One region of the Anaerobacillus sp. ABR4_321 genome, then DNA from elsewhere that is predicted to be linked to it. Evidence: riboswitches for the same ligand, from Rfam matches in the RefSeq annotation. Region 1 holds a riboswitch; each other region holds the start of a gene.
What was found. A riboswitch is a leader RNA that binds a small molecule or an ion and turns the genes downstream of it on or off. The one in region 1 is predicted to bind S-adenosylmethionine.
Positions count from the first base shown of each region.

Region 2: linked by a shared signal. The riboswitch ahead of ACXADT_RS07470 (methionine ABC transporter ATP-binding protein) and the one ahead of msrA (peptide-methionine (S)-S-oxide reductase MsrA) in region 1 are both predicted to bind S-adenosylmethionine.
Region 3: linked by a shared signal. The riboswitch ahead of metK (methionine adenosyltransferase) and the one ahead of msrA (peptide-methionine (S)-S-oxide reductase MsrA) in region 1 are both predicted to bind S-adenosylmethionine.
Region 4: linked by a shared signal. The riboswitch ahead of ACXADT_RS02195 (acyl-CoA dehydrogenase family protein) and the one ahead of msrA (peptide-methionine (S)-S-oxide reductase MsrA) in region 1 are both predicted to bind S-adenosylmethionine.

Region 1 is NZ_JBSWTK010000001.1:2,667,273-2,672,155, reverse strand. Features, by position in the region: gene fni (type 2 isopentenyl-diphosphate Delta-isomerase) at 1-744, shown strand, start outside; gene ACXADT_RS13835 (Na+/H+ antiporter NhaC family protein) at 819-2,222, shown strand; SAM riboswitch class I at 2,306-2,419, shown strand; gene msrA (peptide-methionine (S)-S-oxide reductase MsrA) at 2,518-3,165, shown strand; gene ACXADT_RS13825 (alpha/beta hydrolase family protein) at 3,211-4,883, opposite strand, start outside.
Region 2 is NZ_JBSWTK010000001.1:1,434,345-1,439,227, reverse strand. Features, by position in the region: gene ACXADT_RS07480 (MetQ/NlpA family ABC transporter substrate-binding protein) at 1-313, opposite strand, end outside; gene ACXADT_RS07475 (methionine ABC transporter permease) at 337-1,005, opposite strand; gene ACXADT_RS07470 (methionine ABC transporter ATP-binding protein) at 998-2,020, opposite strand; SAM riboswitch class I at 2,137-2,246, opposite strand; gene leuD (3-isopropylmalate dehydratase small subunit) at 2,487-3,068, opposite strand; gene leuC (3-isopropylmalate dehydratase large subunit) at 3,081-4,493, opposite strand; gene leuB (3-isopropylmalate dehydrogenase) at 4,511-4,883, opposite strand, start outside.
Region 3 is NZ_JBSWTK010000001.1:1,685,738-1,690,620, forward strand. Features, by position in the region: gene ACXADT_RS08685 (ABC transporter substrate-binding protein) at 1-683, opposite strand, end outside; gene pckA (phosphoenolpyruvate carboxykinase (ATP)) at 814-2,403, opposite strand; SAM riboswitch class I at 2,620-2,730, shown strand; gene metK (methionine adenosyltransferase) at 2,928-4,124, shown strand; gene ACXADT_RS08700 (MSMEG_1061 family FMN-dependent PPOX-type flavoprotein) at 4,293-4,883, shown strand, end outside.
Region 4 is NZ_JBSWTK010000001.1:406,876-411,758, reverse strand. Features, by position in the region: gene ACXADT_RS02205 (DEAD/DEAH box helicase) at 1-22, shown strand, start outside; gene ssuE (NADPH-dependent FMN reductase) at 409-939, opposite strand; gene ACXADT_RS02195 (acyl-CoA dehydrogenase family protein) at 988-2,130, opposite strand; SAM riboswitch class I at 2,215-2,320, opposite strand; SAM riboswitch class I at 2,466-2,567, shown strand; gene ACXADT_RS02190 (LLM class flavin-dependent oxidoreductase) at 2,650-4,038, shown strand; gene ACXADT_RS02185 (methionine ABC transporter ATP-binding protein) at 4,035-4,883, shown strand, end outside.

The sequences.
Region 1 (4,883 bases):
TCAATGCGGGCAGCGATTCAAGAAGACCGATCAGCTTATTCTTTCGAAGTAAGGAAATACGCTCCTACGATCCCCATCTTCGCAAATATTGGAGCTGTTCAGTTAAACTATGGATTCACTATTGATGAATGTAAGAAAGCAATCGAGCTTGTTGATGCAGATGGTCTTATTCTTCACGTAAATCCGCTTCAAGAAGTGTTTCAGCCTGAAGGAGATACCAATTTTAAAGAACTATTGCCTAAAATTGAAAGTGTCGCGAAGGCACTCGATGTTCCCGTAGGGATTAAAGAAGTAGGAATGGGAATCGATGGAGATACTGCAAGGCGGTTGGTAGAAAGCGGAGTAGGCTTTATTGATGTAGCTGGTGCAGGTGGAACATCATGGATTAAGGTCGAGAGCTATCGTTCACATCAGAGTATGAGAGAACAAGCAGCTGAAGCGTTTCAAAGTTGGGGGAACGCTACCGCTGAATGTTTGATCGAAGTTCGAAATGAACTCCCACACGCGCCGATCATTGCAAGTGGCGGTCTTAAAAACGGTGTTGATGCCGCCAAAAGTATTGCCTTGGGGGCTGATCTTGCAGGGTTTGGCCGAGCACTTCTTCATAGCGCAGTAGACGACAGTGAAGAAGCGTTATTAGACCAGCTGAGACGAATTCAGTTCGAACTACAAACTGCTATGTTTGGAATTGGCGCGTCTTCAATTGCGCAACTCAAAAAAACAAATTTGCTTCGTCAGTCGTAGCCGGAGAATTTACTCCGGTTTTTAGTATAGCACCCTTTTCCGAGCACAAACTAACCGGAAAGGGGGAGTGAAAAATGGATTGGCTTTCGATCGTACCGTTCTTGGTCATGATTCTCGTAGCGATGAAGACGAAACTCGTTATACCTGGGTTAACAGCAGGGTTGCTAACAGCTTCATTCATACATAAGCCTCAACCTATAGAAGGACTCGAGCAGTTTTATCAATTTATTATGAGTGGTTTAAAAGATGAGAGCAACATTAAAATCATCATCTTTTTATACATGTTTACTGGTCTCATCGGAATGATGAAATATACTGGTGGAATAAAAGGCTTCGTTCGATTCGCTTCTGGAAAAATCACTTCGAAAAAGGGAGCGTTATTTTTAACATGGTTATCAACGCTCGGGACGTTTAGTGCTCCGAGCTTTCGCATCGTTACGGTTGCCCCGATTATGAAAGCACTCTTGAAAAAAGTGAAGATGACCCCTCAGGAACTTGGCTTTGTGATTGAAACCACAGCAACTCCAGTAATTGTTCTAATGCCGATTGCGACTGCGTTCGTTGGATATATGTCCTCTGTTGTCGACCTTTCTTTAAGAGGACAGGGTCTTGAGGGAGATGGCTACAGATTGTTTTTGCAAAGCATTCCGTACAATTTTTTCTCAATATCGATTCTTATCATCGGATTTTATTTAAGTTTCTTTCATCATACGAAGATCCCGGCTACTGATGCTGGGAATATGGAGAAAGAAATCGATGACAAATGGGAAGATTGTCATCCTGTTGTTTCAAAAGATCTTCCGGCAAAACCTATGAACCTTTTGCTGCCACTAGGAGGAGTAATTTTCCTAACGCTTTTAATCACATATTGGAGTGGGTATGAGAAAGGGTTCAAAAGCCCAGTACAGGCATTCATCGAAGCAGATGTATTAGATGCGATGGTCTTCGCTCTAATGACAACCGTTTTGTTAACGTTTCTATTTTATTTATTTCAGAGGTTCTCATTAAAAAACCTTGTCACGTTCTTTATTGAAGGCGGTAATGATATGATGTCTGTCATCGTATTACTAACGATTGTTTGGGGACTTGCTTCTTCTGCTGAAGCATTAGGATTTTCTCAGTTTGTAACGAAGAACTTAAACTGGATTCCTGCATTATTCGTGCCACCGGTGTTATTCCTGGTGGGGGCATTCATTTCATACTTCATTGGCTCTTCATGGGGGACTTGGGGAATTCTTATGCCTTTAGGAGTCTCTCTCGGTGCTACCACAGGAACTTCATTGCCACTCGTGATCGGTGCTGTGTTTGCTAGTGGAACGTTCGGTGCTTTTTCGTCACCACTTAGCGATAATACGAATACAATAGCCAAGATACTTAAGTTGAACACGATGGCTTATGCTTCCTTTAAGCTAAAACCTGCACTGATCGGTGCTAGCGTATCAGCAATCGGATATTTTTTAATTTCTTTGTTCGTTTAGCACACTAATGCAAGCTTTTCTATTGACACCTACTGTTACAACCTTTAATATTGTCATTAACTTAATAATCCTTTTCAAGGATCTTCTTATTCAGAGAGGTGGAGGGACTGGCCCTTTGATACCTCGGCAACGGATTCCTATAAATGTTATACGGGAGCACCGTGCCAATTCCTGCGGCGAAAGTCGGAAAATAAGAAGAGGCGATCGGTAAATCCAAACCCTCTTCTGTTCGGGCAGATGAGGGTTTTTTATATGCACTCCTCATCATACAAACTACTTCAAGGAGTGAAAGGAATTGCAGAAAACGTCAGACAAAAAACAAATGATAATCAACCATCTTCTAGGAAAAGGTATCTATAAGGAACAAGGCAAACAGCTTTACATGTTAACTCTGAGTGAGCTCGAGAAGGTATATACAGAGAAAGCTGTTCAAAATAGCAACAACACTTGGAGAAATGGAGTGGAAAGAATGGAAAAAGCGGTATTTGCAGCAGGATGTTTTTGGGGAGTAGAAGCACTATTTCAGCAGCTGAATGGTGTCGTGTCTACTTCAGTAGGATTTACAGGTGGAAGTACGATCGATCCTTCTTATGAAGAAGTATATAAAGAACTTACTGGTCATGCTGAAGCGGTGCTTATCGAATATAATCCAGCGATTATTACGTATGAGGAACTGCTCCAAGTTTTCTTTGATAATCATAATCCCACATCTTTGAACCGTCAGGGTGAAGATGTGGGTACTAGGTATCGTTCCGCTATTTTTTATAACTCAGATTCGCAAAAGACTTCAGCAGAACTTGCACTGAACGAGCTTACTGAAGCAAAACGTTTTAAGAAGCCAATCGTAACTCAAATTGTTCCTGCAACGAATTTTTATAAAGCAGAGGAGTACCATCAGAGCTACTTAGCAAAGCGTGGACAGTCTTCTTGTAAAATTTCATAATTTAAAAAAGAGGCTTTCCCTTTGTGGGAAGCCTCTTATATTTTATTATCGGTTAACGCCAATGTGATCTAAGAATATTTTTCCTCTTTCTGATTGATCAAATTGAAATGTTATGGAGGTAAGGGTATCTGGTTCAAACGTGTTGTTTTGTTCAATAAATGTACTCATCGGTATGTTGAACGTTTGAAGGACCGGTTCGGTAAGGGCTCCGAATCGCGCTTCTTCATAGAACTTCGTTTTTGTGTGCTGAATCGGTAGCACAGGATGCATACTCATCACATCGCTCAATTTGACACTAGCAGATTCACCGTTTTCAGATGTGGCTGTTATTGTGAAATCCACAAAAACTTCTTCTTCTACTTCAGATACATTCGCCGCTGCAAACGTTAAGGAGCTATCTTTCTTAAACGCGTAAGGATCTTCTAACGCTTTGGTAAACGAAAGCTTGTATGAACCATTCCTAGAGTAGTCGTGATTCCATTTAAGGTAAACGCCGTGATTATCTCTCACTTTATTTCTTCTATAGTCTAATTCACCTTCATACCATTGCAATAGGCCGTTTCCTTGCAATTCAATATAAGGGGTCGAAGCTGTATTGACATCAACATCCTCTTCGAATGTACTAAAAATATGATAAGAAGTATCTTCATATTTACTAATGTACGTTGTTGAAGGGAGCCAATCTAACGCATAGCGGTAATCTTCCAGCATAGGTCGGTAGGAGTTGTCGTTATTCAAGGTAGCTTCTAAAAATCCAGAAACGTATGTTTTTGCAATCTGCATCTGTTCCTCTCCGCTGATCAAAGGCTGTTTGTTCAATAAAAGAGTGAATGGAAAGTAAGTATCGTTATCACCCCAAGTTGTATTAAACTGACCATGGTTAGCTCGGTCGATGTAGAGTGCAGACTTGATCACATCTTCACTACCTGTTAACTCGATGCCATTGAATTGTCGATCTCCCTCAAATTCAGACAGGTCACTATCATATGATCCATGCAGAATTAAGTAATTTACATCGTTCAATTCAATTTTTCGATCAGCTAACGTATGATAGTCAGTCGGAGCGATCGCAATAACGCTTTGTATATTGTATTGATAGTCAAACGACTTGTAGGCGTTATTTGGATAGCGATCTAAGCGATTGAACTTCGCAGCTAAAATTGCAGCCTGACCTCCTCTTGAATGACCAGTCAATGCAATTCTTTCAAAGTCCACTTTCTTATAAAATGGCGTTCCCTCTTCTTCAGAAAGCTTCTCAATTTCTTTTAGATGTTCGAGGAGAAGCCATGCTCTTCCGTTAATATCGCCCCCTAATCCACCTGACCATGATGAATTCAAAAAATTCTCGTCTACAGAGACAGTTATGAACCCTCTACTTGCAAGCAGTTCTCCTAAATAGCTATACCCTTCATCTGAGAATTCTTCCATTTTATGATTGCCATGGACGATTAAGACGAGAGGGAATTTCCCTTTATCGTCAGGCATCCATACTCTGCCGTTTAGTGGAAGGTTCGTATCAGAAAACCCCCAAAACCATTCACGTATTGAAGACCATTCTCCAATTAGTGCTGACCCATTAACAGAGGATGTTTCAATATCGACGTTCTCTCTAAACACATCTCTGTGTTTATCAGTTCCGCTTCCATATGTAAACGTCTTAATATTGTAAGGTCCTGTTAGAGACGGATTTTCACTTACTGGTGAAAAAGATTCCTGCT
Region 2 (4,883 bases), 1.2 Mb from region 1:
CGTTTTCTTCCATTTGTAGCTCCATATAAGGCACTGTTTGGAAGTAGTTCGCATCTAACTCACCATTAGCGAGAGTTTTGTTCGGAAGAATGTAATCCTGGAAGCGCTCGATTTCAAGAGTAATTCCTTCTTCCTCAAGAAGCGGCTGTGCTTTTTCTAGAATTTCAGCGTGTGGAACGTTTGATGCACCAACAACTAGTTTCGTTTCTTCACTTTCTGATCCTGAGCCTTCACTGTTTCCACCGTTATTTGCTCCACAAGCCGCTAGAGCTGCAAGAGCAACAACTGACAAAAGTAGTAATAGTTTTTTCATGGTTTCTCTCTCCTTTTTTTATCTTATCTTTTATCCATAGCTCGCGTTGTAACATCTCCGATAACCTGAAGAACTGCTACAATAGCGAGAATTAATACAGTTGCGACAAGCGTCACGTCGGGATTATTTCGTTGGAAACCATCTAGATATGCAAGATCTCCTAATCCTCCAGCCCCAACGACACCTGCCATCGCTGTATAGCTCACTAGAGCGATCGCAGTTACTGTTATTCCTGAAATCAATGCTGGCATCGCTTCAGGAAGCAGTACTTTAAAAATAATCTGGCCATTCGTAGCCCCCATCGCTTGGGATGCTTCGATCACTCCCCTGTCTACTTCTCTTAGAGCGATTTCGACCATTCGTGCGTAAAATGGGGCAGCCCCTGCAATAAGTGCTGGCAATGCAGCATTAGCTCCCAGCATCGTACCAACAATATATACAGATAATGGGATAAGCAAAATAATTAATATGATGAATGGAATCGAACGGAACAGGTTTACAATCCCTGCAACAAAACCGTTAATATATCGATTTTCCCAGACGTTTCCCTTTGAAGTTAAGAAAAGCAGCAGGCCGAGTCCAATGCCGAGTATAAACGTTGCGAACACAGAGATCGCGGTCATGTAGATCGTTTGTAATGCCGCTTCCCACATATCTTCCCAACGCACGTTAGGAAATAGTGAACTAAGCATTTGGAATCACCTCCACTTCTACTTTCTGCTCACGTGCATAGCTCAGTGCTTTGTCGATAGCAGATTGTTCACCTTTTAGTAAGACCGATAGCTTACCATAAGGACCATCCTGCGTATGGGTGACCTTCCCTTGAATGATGTTCACTTCGATCTGAAACTCTCTGATTAACTTCGTTACGAGAGGTGACCCCGTAGCTCCTTTTACAAAAGTAAATTGTACGAGTGTCCCTTCTGCACCTTCAGTAAGATGTGAAATCGATTCTTTCATTTCCTCTGGCTCACTCAGCTGGTTTACAAAATCACGGGTGATCGGCTGCTTGGGATGATGGAAAATATCAAGTACTGGACCTTCTTCAACAACACTGCCACCTTCCATGACCGCAACACGATGACAAATCTTTCTGATCACGTGCATTTCATGAGTGATCAACACGATCGTTAGTCCTAGCTCTTTATTAATTTTCTTTAATAGGTCGAGAATACTATCTGTGGTCTTCGGATCCAGGGCCGATGTCGCTTCGTCACAGAGTAACACTTTAGGGTTATTAGCAAGTGCCCGCGCAATCCCAACTCGCTGCTTTTGACCACCACTTAGTTGAGATGGGTACGCATCTTCTCTCCCGGATAACCCAACGAGGTTGATCAACTCGTCCACTCGAGCTTTTCTTTTCTCTTTCGGCACGCCCGATATTTCAAGCGGGAACGCAATATTTTCTTTTACAGTACGTGACCAGAGAATATTAAAATGCTGAAAAATCATTCCGATTTCTTGTCTTGCTAGACGAAGTTCCTTGTTATTCAACTTAGATAATGCTTTGTCATCTACTGTTACGCTGCCATCAGTTGGTCGCTCAAGTAGATTTAACATGCGGATAAGTGTACTCTTTCCAGCGCCACTATATCCGATAACTCCGAAAATTTCGCCTTTTTCAATTGTAAGATCAGTATTCTTCACCGCTTCTACTGGTCCAGAGGCTGCAAAGAACGTCTTCTTTATACCTTTTAACTCAATCATTTGCACACTTCCTTTTACCTTACGATGTCCCATCACAATAGGTTGATTTTAAAACCTTTTGAAATAAAAAATGCCTTTCCGCTATGAGCAGAAAGGCACTTGAAATCGATGTCTTTCTCTCATTTCTCAAAGCATCTGCTTTGCAGGAATTGGCACCTTCTCAAACACGCTGTTTGACGGTTGCCGGGCTTCATAGGGCCAGTCCCTCCACCTCTCTGAATAAGAGATATTTAGTTATTAACACGTTACTCTAGTTAAGTACTAAATCGAATTCTAGCATGGGACTTTTAGTGTGTCAATCGATGAGTAAAAAGTCCGAATTTTTAAATAAAACCAGCTGCCAGAGTTTCAACTACTCCTCTAAAGTCAGCCCTCTTTTCTGACAGCGTAAAAGCGCTGCAATCCATACAGCGCTCGCGCCAATGATTCAGTTGTATCTCTATACGGATCAAACATGCTCTCTTATTTACGCTCTTTGATTTTCATACTGCTCGATTTTATCCTCAAGAGAGAGGGTTCTAGATACTTCGTCCCACCCGTTCAACAACATTTCCTTCCAATAGGGATCGATTTCAAACGATACGTGCAGCCCATCATTATCACTAATAGATTGGTTTTCGAGTTGAACAGTGAGTGAATAACCTTCGCTTGCCTTTGTAAATAATTCTGCAACGGTTTCTTGAGGAAGAGCGATTGGAAGGATACCGTTTTTCACACAGTTGTTGAAAAAGATATCTGCGAAGCTTGGTGCGATGATCACTCTAAATCCGTAGTCTAATAGGGCCCATGGAGCATGTTCTCTCGATGAACCGCAGCCGAAGTTTTTACCCGCTACTAGGATTGAAGCCGACCTGTATTGCTCTTCATTTAAAGAGAAATCAGACCGTGCGATTCCATCGTCATCGAAACGCCAATGATAGAACAAGAACTGTCCAAATCCCTGTCGCTCGATCCGTTTCAGAAATTGCTTTGGTATTATTTGATCAGTGTCCACATTCACCTTTTCAAGAGGATAAACGACACCTGTATATTCATTGATAGGTTCCATGATTTCACTCCTTTACACGACAGGCTGCTTCATTTTTCTTGCATCTGTAAATTTGCCTTCCAAAGCAGCGGCGGCTGCCATGGCAGGACTGACTAGATGCGTTCTAGAACCATTTCCTTGCCGTCCCTCAAAGTTCCGGTTTGATGTAGAAGCGCATCGCTCTCCTGGTGGAACGATATCGTCATTCATCGCAAGACACATACTGCATCCTGCTTCTCTCCACTCAAAGCCAGCATCAATAAACACTTGATCTAGTCCTTCTGCTTCCGCTGTTTCTTTGACAGATTTAGAACCTGGCACGACTAGCGCTCGAACATTGCGGTGTACTTTCCTTCCACGAACAATATTTGCTGCGGCTCTAAGATCACTAATCCTTGAATTTGTACAAGATCCGATAAAGACATGTTGGATGTCGATATCCTGAATTGCCATCCCAGCTGTTAACCCCATATACGTTAAGGCCTGTGCGATTGCTTTTTGATCAGCCGGATCTTCATAGTCCTCTGGAAAAGGCACTCTACCGTAGACGGATGATCCCATAGATGGATTCGTACCCCACGTAACCTGAGGTTCTATCTCATCAGCATGGATCTCTAAAACGTCGTCATACGTTGCTCCTTCATCAGTAGCAAGGTTTCTCCATTCTGATATCGCTGCTTGGAATTCCTCGCCTCGTGGAACATGCCTTTTTCCCTTTAGGTAGTCAAACGTTACCTCATCAGGACTGATTAATCCTGCTTTAGCACCGGCTTCTATCGACATGTTACAGATTGTCATTCGCTCTTCCATCGACATCTTTCTAATCGCTTCACCTGTATATTCTAGAATAGCCCCTGTTCCTGCATTCACTCCAAACTTCGCTATGATTGCAAGAATGATATCCTTCGCCGTTACACCTGCGCCCGGCTGACCATTCACTCGAACTTCAATTGTTTTTGGAGAGGATTGCCAAAGAGTTTGAGTTGAAAGAACATGTTCGACTTCACTCGTTCCGATCCCGAATGCAAGTGCTCCAAAAGCACCGTGTGTCGAGGTATGACTATCACCGCAAACGATTGTTTTGCCTGGTTGAGTCAACCCTAGTTCTGGGCCAATCACATGGACGATACCTTGGTCTGGATGGTTAATATCGGCAATTTCGACCCCAAATTCCTTACAATTTTCTTCTAGCTTCTCCATCTGTACCTTTGAAACAGGATCATTAATGATATGCCGCGCAATCGTTGGAACATTATGATCCATAGTAGCGAAGGTCAGATCAGGACGTCTGACCTTCCGCTGATTCATACGCAAGCCTTCAAAAGCCTGCGGAGATGTTACTTCGTGCACAAGGTGTAAATCGATATAAAGTAAATCTGGACTGCCTTCTTCTCTATGCACAACGTGCTTTTCCCAGATCTTTTCTATAATTGTTTTTGGCTCCACACCCATCCTCCTCACTGTCACGCATAAGCTTCCATGATACCAGCCGTAGCATTATCTTCTGCTATTTGAAAGATAACTTGATCGACCATCTTATCAGTACTTAGACTTCGCTTTCCAACACCCGCAAGATCAGTTGTGAAATACCCTGCTTCAAGAACTTCCATCACAGCTTTATCGATCGCATCAGATTCTTCCTTCATATTGAACGAATGGTTTAACATCATCGATGCAGATAAGATCATCGCTAGTGGATTGGCAAGGTTTTTACCAGCGATATCGGGCGCTGAACCGTGTACTGGTTCATACATGCCAAACCCATCTTTTCTTAAGCTTGCAGATGGAAGCATCCCTAAAGACCCAGTGATCATCGAAGCTTCGTCACTCAAGATA
Region 3 (4,883 bases), 980 kb from region 1:
AAGCTATCCTTAGCCATGTAGACTGTATAAGGAATCTTGCCGGATTCTTTTCCGAAAGAAGCGACGATGTGGCCGAGTCCCTGAGCTTCAAATATACTGGCAGTCGGTTCAAAAAGCTGCACAAAATCTCCTTTTCCAGAAGCATAGGCATTTGCGATGTTGGCGAAATCAATATTTTGGATCAGCGTCATATCATTGTGAGGATCGATGCCTTTTTCCTTCAGAACGAACTCTCCTGCCATCTGAGGCATTCCACCTTTACGCTGACCAAGAAATGTACTTCCTTTTACATCGACCCATTTAAAATGCTCCATCGCCTTCCTTGAAACAAGAAAAGTGCCATCAGTTTGTGTGAGTTGCGCAAAATTAATTACTGGATCAGAAGTCCCTTGAGCATACACATAGATAGAGGTTTCAGATCCTACGAGTGCGATGTCTGCTCCATCAGATAAGAGCGTCGTCATGGTTTTGTCTCCACCCCATGTGGTGGTTAGTTCAACATTGATTCCATGCTTCTCAAATATCCCTTCAGACAATGCAACATATTGAGGAGCATAGAAGATGGAGCGGGTTACCTCGGCAACTCTTACCGTGTTATCACTGTTATTACTACATGCAGACATAAGAAAAAGTGAACATATTGCGATAAATATGATCGTTTTCGTGATCCAGCCTTTTGGCATTTGAATAACCTCCTGTTGCCATTCAAAATAGGCACATTGAAATACTATAGCTTATGTAGAAAGCATCATTGTGTGTTTGCCTACAAGCAACAGGAAATAAAAAAAGCACCCGCTGAGGGTGCTTTTTGAATTATAGGTTAATAGTAGGTCCTGCGTTTTTAATCTCATCTGAAACGTTTGAGAATTTCTCAAAGTTTTTCACGAACTGAGTCGCAAGTTCTTTTGCTTTCTCATCATATTTATCTTTGTCATTCCATGTTTGCCTCGGTTGAAGAACTTCTGCAGGAACCCCTGGGCAATGGGCAGGAACATGTAAACCGAAGATCGGATCTTTTTTCGTTTCGACACTGTCGAGCTCTCCATTAAGAGCAGCATGAACCATCGAACGAGTATAAGAAAGTTTCATACGCTCACCTTCGCCGTAGCTTCCGCCTGACCAGCCTGTGTTTACTAGGAAGACTTCAACATCATGTTCCATGATTTTTTCACCCAGCATTTCTGCATATCGGTGAGCAGGAAGTGGTAGGAACGGTGCACCAAAGCAAGTGGAGAACGTTGCTTGTGGAGACGTAACCCCTCTTTCAGTTCCGGCTAGCTTACTTGTGTAACCAGAAAGGAAGTGGAACATCGCTTGCTCTTTTGTCAGCTTACTGATTGGCGGTAGGACCCCGAAAGCGTCTGCAGTCAAAAAGATAATCGTGTTAGGGTGACCCGCTACGCTCGGAACCGCAATATTAGGAATGGCGTCGATTGGATATGCAGCACGCGTATTTTCAGTTAAACTTGTATCATCATAATCAGGCAGTCTCGAATTGTTGTCTAGTGCAACGTTCTCAAGAACAGTGCCGAATCGAATTGCATCCCAAATTTGAGGCTCTTTTTCTCTAGACAAATTAATACATTTGGCGTAGCAGCCACCTTCGATGTTGAAGACACCGTTCATCGACCAGCCATGTTCATCGTCACCGATCAAGCGACGGTTTGCGTCTGCTGATAGCGTCGTCTTTCCTGTACCTGATAGACCGAAGAAGAGAGCCACATCGCCTTCTTTTCCTACGTTCGCCGAACAGTGCATGGAAAGGATATTTCGCTCAGGTAGTAAGTAGTTCATGACAGTGAAGATCGATTTCTTAATCTCACCTGCATACTCAGTGCCACCGATTAAGACGGTACGTTTTTCAAATGAAATAATAATGAACGTTTCTGAATTCGTGCCATCTTTGTCTGGGTTAGCTTGAAAACCAGGTGCAGAAATGACAGTGAACTCTGCTTCATGTCCTTTTAATTCAGATTCATTTGGGCGGATGAAAAGCTGATGTGCGAACAAGTTGTGCCATGCATATTCATTGATAACCTGGATGGGTAGTCTTGCTGATTGGTCTGCTCCAGCGAACCCTTTGAAAACATAAAGATCTTTTTTCTCTCCCAGGTAATCCAGAACCTTAGTGTAAAGGCTTTCAAAATGTTCTGAAGAGATAGACTGGTTTGTTTTCCAGTTGATTTTGTCTTTTGTTGATTCTTCACGGACAATGAACTTGTCCTCTGGAGAACGTCCAGTGTATTTGCCTGTTTCAACACGAAGAGCGCCAGTGGATGTTAATGTTCCCTCTTTCATCGATAGTGAACGTTCTACCAGTTCAGAAACTGATAAATTAACATGCGGATTATTCTTATTTAAAATGGCATCCAAAAGTGGTGAAGAGAAGGAAGCTGTTTTCATACGTTAAACCCATCCTTTATAATAAAATTTCATCAAGATCTTTTCTGAACTTGTTTAACTCAAAATTAGTATAACACATTCATTTAATTATTCTATACTAATCTATGGATTTTTCCTTGAAAAGTGAAAAAAAGGTGAATGACCTTTCTAATTAGGGCTTGTGTCATTAGATTGACAGAGAAAGCGAACTACGATATTATATTTCGAGAATGGATACTCTTATCCCGAGTAAGCGGAGGGACAGGCCCTATGAAGCTCAGCAACCAACTCCTCATATAGTGGATTAAGGTGCTAACCTGCAAGACTTATTGTCTTGGAAGATAAGAGGCGAAAGGCAAGAGACTTCAGCTCCTTTCCCTTTATGATGAAGGAAAGGGCTTTTTTATTGTCGTTTTTGGAAAAAAGCGTAATATTACCGTTTATTATTGAATTCGATGTCTCGTTTCGACAACACTATTAGGGAAATGAGTACCGTATCCATTACACTATATTAAATAGGAATGAATCCTTAAGGAGGTACTTAAGTGAGTAATCGTCGTTTGTTTACTTCTGAATCAGTAACTGAGGGGCATCCAGATAAAATATCAGACCAAATTTCTGATGCGATTCTGGATGATATTCTTGCGCACGACCCTAATGCGCGCGTTGCATGTGAAACTACAGTCACGACTGGACTAGTGTTGGTTTCCGGAGAGATCACTACATCTCACTATGTAGATATTCCGAAAGTCGTTCGTGAAACGGTCCAATCGATTGGATACACACGTGCTAAATATGGTTTTGACGCTGAAACATGTGCAGTCCTTTCATCGATCGATGAACAGTCAGCTGATATTGCTGCTGGTGTGAACGTGGCTTTAGAAGCACGTGAAGGCCAAATGTCTGACGATGAGATTGAATCGATTGGTGCTGGTGACCAGGGGTTGATGTTTGGGTATGCTTGTAATGAAACTCCTGAACTTATGCCTCTACCGATTTCTTTAGCTCATAAGTTGGCACGTCGTTTAAGCGAAGTAAGAAAAGAGGAAATCCTACCTTATCTTCGTCCGGATGGCAAAACCCAGGTTACAGTAGAATATGATGAAGAAGGTAAGCCGGTACGTATCGATACGATCGTTGTCTCTACACAGCATCATCCAGAAGTTTCGCTTGAGCAAATTCAACGAAATATTAAAGAGCACGTCGTTAAACCTGTTGTTTCTCCAGAATTGATCGATGAAGATACAAAGTATTTCATTAATCCTACTGGTCGCTTTGTAATCGGTGGACCTCAAGGTGACGCAGGGTTAACAGGGCGTAAGATCATCGTGGATACTTACGGCGGATATGCACGTCATGGTGGTGGCGCATTCTCAGGTAAGGATGCTACAAAGGTTGACCGTTCAGCGGCTTATGCAGCGCGCTACGTAGCTAAAAATATCGTAGCAGCAAAACTTGCTGATCGTTGTGAAGTACAGTTGGCTTATGCGATTGGAGTAGCTCAACCTGTATCGATTTCGATCGACACGTTTGGCACTGGAACCGTATCTGAAGAGAAGCTAGTACAACTGGTGCGAGATAACTTCGACCTACGTCCAGCAGGGATCATCAAGATGTTAGATCTGCGACGCCCAATTTACAAGCAAACGGCTGCTTACGGCCATTTTGGACGTACAGACATCGAATTACCATGGGAGTACACTGATAAAGCAGAAGCTCTTAAAAAGGGTGCTAACCAATAAAATAGTAAGCCTATGAGGCCTAGCAAGCTGTCGAGATATGCTCGACAGCTTTTTTGTGCGGTTTAAGTAGCGTAAAAGTTATATAACGTCATATGACAGAACTACCCAACGCGCAAAAGCCATTTAATGGTAAACTTGAAATAGTTGAGATTTAGTTAGGGGGCTACCATGTCAGACGTTTTTGGACAGAAAGTTGAATCGCTAGAAGAGTTACGATCAATTGGAGGAGAGCCGGGGAAGTTAGCTGCCAACAAGGTGATCAACTTCTTAGATGATAACTGTGAACGATTTATCTCACATTCACCTTTCTTAACAATCGCTACAGCATCTCATTCGGGAAGCGATGTATCCCCGAGGGGAGACCAACCAGGATTTGTGAAAGTGATCGATAAAAAACACCTTCTAATCCCGGAAAGGCCGGGGAACAAACGGATGGACTCCCTACTGAATATTTTGGAGAACCCCAATGTAGGGTTGTTATTTCTTGTTCCAGGCAGGGAGGAAAGCCTTAGAATCAACGGTAAAGCGAGTATCGTTAAAGAGGAAGGCTTACTTAAAGACTGCGAGGCATTTGGGAATATTCCTTCTTTAGGAATAGGAGTCGAAGTGGTCGAATGTTTTATTCATTGTGGAAAAGCATTAAAGCGTTCTCATCTTTTTAAGCAAGACTATTGGCCGAATACAGAAAAGTTACCAAGTGCCGCAAAGATGCTCGCAGACCATGCGAAGCTTGAAAGCAATTCTGTTAGCAAGACCTTG
Region 4 (4,883 bases), 2.3 Mb from region 1:
TAATAAAATTGAAGTCCAATGAAAATGTTTAGAAGAATATCTGCAAGAAACTTTGGTAAGCTTAAAAGCTAATATTGAGCATGTCTATTTGATATGCTCATAGGCAATTCTGTAACAAAGTAAAATGACACACTTCTTGGCATACAATTGTTCATTTATGATTATATCCTTCTGTTTATGGTATTGGGTTTGAGCCTTCTAAAAGTTGCCTTTCCCAATTAAACTAGGTGCTATTTTGCTTTATTTGCATATGAGAATCCATGGGCGGCATGATGTAATAATATAACTCGGTGAATTTGTATGGGAAGTGACAATGTCCCAAACAATCAATTCACTTAGCTATATTGCATCATCCTACGTTCTATAAATCTAAAGAGAAGACGAACAGAATGTTCGTCTTCTCTTTTTTTATTTCTTTAATTCCTCCACCAACGTCTCCAAGTTACCGCTCAACCGCTCCTTCGCCTCTTCATCCAAAATAAACTCATTCCCCTCACCACGCTGAACATGCTGATCAATCACATAAGCACCGCTCAGGAGGTTCGTCGCTCCAAGAGAAGAGAGTACAGGCTTAAGCGCATAATCGATCGCAAGGAGATGCCCGAACGATCCACCGATCATCATTGGGAGAACCGCTTTTCCTTTCAATCCTTTTTGAGGCAGAAGATCGAGATACGTCTTCAATATCCCTGTATAAGAAGCTTTATAAACAGGCGTTAAAATAATAACAGCATCCGCTTTTTCTACTTTTTCATTCGCTTCTAGGATCGTAGCGCTGCTAAAGTTAGCGGTGATTAAATCGGTAGCGGGTAAGTCGATTACATTGATTGATTCATAGGAGATCGAGTGCTCCTTTAAATAACTTTCCGCATAGTCTTTAATTCCTTTTAGTCTCGATTGAAGGGAGTTTCCTCCGTAAATAAGTACAACATTGCTCATCGTTTTCACGCTCCTAAACTAGTGTCATCACATTTTTCTTACACATACTTAGTCAGCAAACACACTGTTCGCAAGACTATACACAATCGCATCGTCTGTCGGCGGGTTATGAAGCCCTGCTCGTACGTTTCGGAAATGGCGCTGTAATGGGTTGCTGGCAGACAGGCTTCTAGCACCGACCACGCGCATCGCTAAATCTACGACTCGGTTCGCACTATTTGTTACGATATGCTTCACTGCTGCTAAGTCCGCTCCCATATGCGGACGCTCTTCAGGGTTTTCACTCCATCTCTTTGCGACAGCATAAAGAACTTCTCGCGCGTTGAATAGCTCTAACTGCATCTCGCCGATCTTTCTCCTTACTTCTGGCACGTCTTTGATCGGACCAGGAAGTGTTGAAGGGGAGAAGGAGGAGGCGAATTCGACCGTGTAGTCCATGGCTGAAGAGGCGATGCCAAGGTAAACGGCTGGAATCTGCAGGTACCATCCTTTCGGAGATGCCTTGTGGTTCTCCTCAATTACCAATAGATCTTCAGGTTTAACGTGGACGTTATGTAGCACGAGATCATCACTCTTTGTCCCTTTCATGGAGATACTGTCCCACGTTTCCTCAACTTGTACGCCTTCAAGTTTGTGATCGATCAGGACAAACCCTTTCTTACCGGATTGATCAACGTCAGCTGTTACGATTGAGTAATCAAGCGCCACGGCCATTGACGTAAAGGATTTTCGCCCATTGATGATCCAGCCCTCCGGCGTTTTTGTAGCAGTCGTTTGAGGAATTCCGCCGCGTGAAGGGCTACCGGTCGCTTTTTCAGTTTGCGCAAGGTTGAGAAGCGCTTTTTCGTTTACGATCAAGTGGCACACTTTTTCGAAAACCGCTTCATCCCACGCTCGCGATTCAGCGATTTCTAAAATAACGCCAAGCTGCCAGCCGAGGGAAAGTGCCGTCGGACCATCACCTGATGCGAGCTGTTCTTGAACTTTCAAGAACTCGTACAAGTTAAGACCAGAGCCTCCATATTCTTTTGGTACAGTGAATGATAAAAAGTTCCTCGCCTTTAAATCTTCGAAGTTCTCGTAAGGAAACCTTTCTTCTTCATCATATTTTGCTGATCTACTTTTAAAAAGTTCAACGAGTTCAGTGAGTTCTTCCTTCAAATCAGGCTGCTTTTCAGTTGCAAATGGCATCAGTATCCTCCTTTTTCTCTATACAAAAAAAGTCTACTTTCAGCTGAAAGTAGACTTAGGCTCATCAACATTCGAACCATACAAGCTTCATCTTTCAGACAAAAAGTCTGCTGGAATGAGCACCTTGCTTAAGATAAGCGGTTGCTGCAGGATCGTTGGACCAGATTCCTCCCCTGACTCTAGATAAATGTATGCGGTAGTGCGTTAAAGAATAGAATACGGACAAATAAACGCAATGTCAACAAGTAATTAGAAAAGAAATAATTTTTTGATTTTTTGTTGACAGGGAATCGATCGGTGCTGTATATTCATCGTTAAATTCAATAAAACAAACTTTCTTATCAAGAGAGGTGGAGGGACTGGCCCTTTGAAGCCTCGGCAACAGACTCGTTTGAGTACTGTGCCAATTCCAGCAAGCGATGCTTGAAGGATAAGAAAAGACAGTTGCTTTTTCACGGCCTCTTCTTTTCTTATGAAGAGGCTTTTTTATGTTTTAAAAAAGAGTGGAGGTTGAGGGAGATGAGTAAACAAATCATTTTGAATGCGTTCGACATGAACAGTTCGATGCACAATTCACATGGGCTATGGAAGCATCCAGAAAGTCAGCGTCATCAGAAATACAAAGACTTAGACTACTGGATCGACCTTGCTAAGACATTAGAGAAAGGGAAGTTCGATGCGGTCTTCTTTGCAGATGTTCTTGGTGTTTATGATGTGTACCAAAAGAGTAAGAATCCTTCAATCCGTGATGGATTGCAAGTGCCAATCAATGATCCCGCGCTTCTTGTCCCTGCGATGGCGAGTGTGACCGAGCACCTTTCCTTCGCCGTTACAGTCAGCACGACGTACGAAGCACCTTTTGGAAATGCGCGCAGATTTTCGACGCTCGATCATCTAACAAAAGGGCGAGTTGCCTGGAACGTCGTTACCTCTTATTTACCGAATGCGGCACGCAACTTCGGACTTGAGAAGATGATTCGTCATGATGAGCGTTATGATATCGCTCATGAGTATATGGACGTGTCCTACAAATTGTGGGAAAGCAGCTGGGAGGATGGTGCTGTGGTTGAAGATCTGGAGGCTGATACGCTTGTTGAGCCGAGCAAAGTTCATGAAATCAATCATGAAGGTCACTATTTCAGTGTTGAAGGACCGCATCTTAGTGAACCGTCTCCACAGCGAACGCCTGTGATCTATCAAGCTGGGACATCAGAGAAAGGGCGAGAATTCGCCTCAAAGCATGCGGAGTGCGTGTTTGTCGGAGGACCGACTCCTGAGCGAATCCACTACTATGCCGATGATATTCGTGAGCGTGCCGTCAAGCATGGAAGAAATCCGGATCACGTGAAAATTTTCTCGTTTTTAAGTGTGATCGTAGGTGAAACGACAGAGGAAGCGGAGGCGAAGTTTGAGGCGTACAACAAGCTATGGAGTGCTGATGCAGCAAAGGCTCAATACGGTGCGAGTGGCTATGATGTAGCAGAGTTTGAAGAGATGGACCTTGATGAGCCGTTTGAATATAAGAAATCAACAGAAGGTGGACAGTATAAAGCGGCAACGTTGACGAAGGATGCGCCGAAAAAGCTGACGGTAAGAGAGGTGTTGAATCGCTTTGAATCGATCGACCGCAACAGCGTGATCGTTGGTAACCCTTCTGATGTAGCGGATGCGATTCAATTTCAATTCGAAGCTTCAGGAGTAGACGGATTTAATTTGAACCACCTCGTAACGCCTGGAGACTTGGAAGCTTTCGTAGAATTAGTCGTACCAGAACTACAGAAGCGTGGTCTTTATAAAAAGGATTATCAAGAAGGTACGCTGCGTGAAAAGCTCTTCAACAAAGACGCAAGACTGCCAGACGACCATCCAGGAAAAAACTATGCTTATCGTAAGGAAGTCGTGCAATGATCGAACTAAGAGAGATTACGAAAGAGTATGGAAAGAAGGACAAGATCGTTGCTGTCGATAACGTTTCTCTTCGTGTAGAAAAGGGAGAGATCTACGGAATCGTTGGGTATAGCGGAGCGGGTAAAAGTACGCTCTTACGGTTTATTAATGCTTTGGAAAGGCCAACGACAGGGTCCGTTCACGTTGACGGAATCGACTTGCTATCGCTATCGAATAAAGAGCTTCGAAAAGCAAGGCAATCGATCGGAATGATTTTTCAAGGATTCTATTTGGTTGCTTCAAAAACAGTCTATGAGAACGTCGCATTTGCCCTTCTCGCTGCCGGAGTTAGTAAAAAGCAGATCGGTGAAAAGGTCGATCATTTATTGAGCGTAGTCGACCTTTCTGATCAGAAGGGGAAATACCCGTCACAGTTGAGCGGTGGTCAGAAGCAAAGGGTGAGTATCGCGCGGGCTTTAGCAAATGATCCGAAGGTGTTGCTGTGTGACGAGGCGACGTCAGCGCTAGATCCTAACACGACAAAATCCATTCTTTCATTGCTGAAAGACATCAATCAAAAACTTGGGATTACGATCGTCATTATCACGCATGAAATGGAAGTGGTGAAGGAGATCTGTCATCGCTGTGCGGTCATGCGTGAGGGAAGAGTCGTGGAGTCGGGCACGACGTTCGATATTTTTTCAAATCCGAAAGATGCATTAACAAAAACGTTCATTCAGAACGTACTAGAGTTCCATCTTCCTGATTCGTTGATCGAACATGTACAAGGGAAGCTAGTGAAGCTCATGTTTCTCCGCGATCTAGCAACGGATTCGGTCGTTTCCGATATGCTGCAGAGGTTTAAT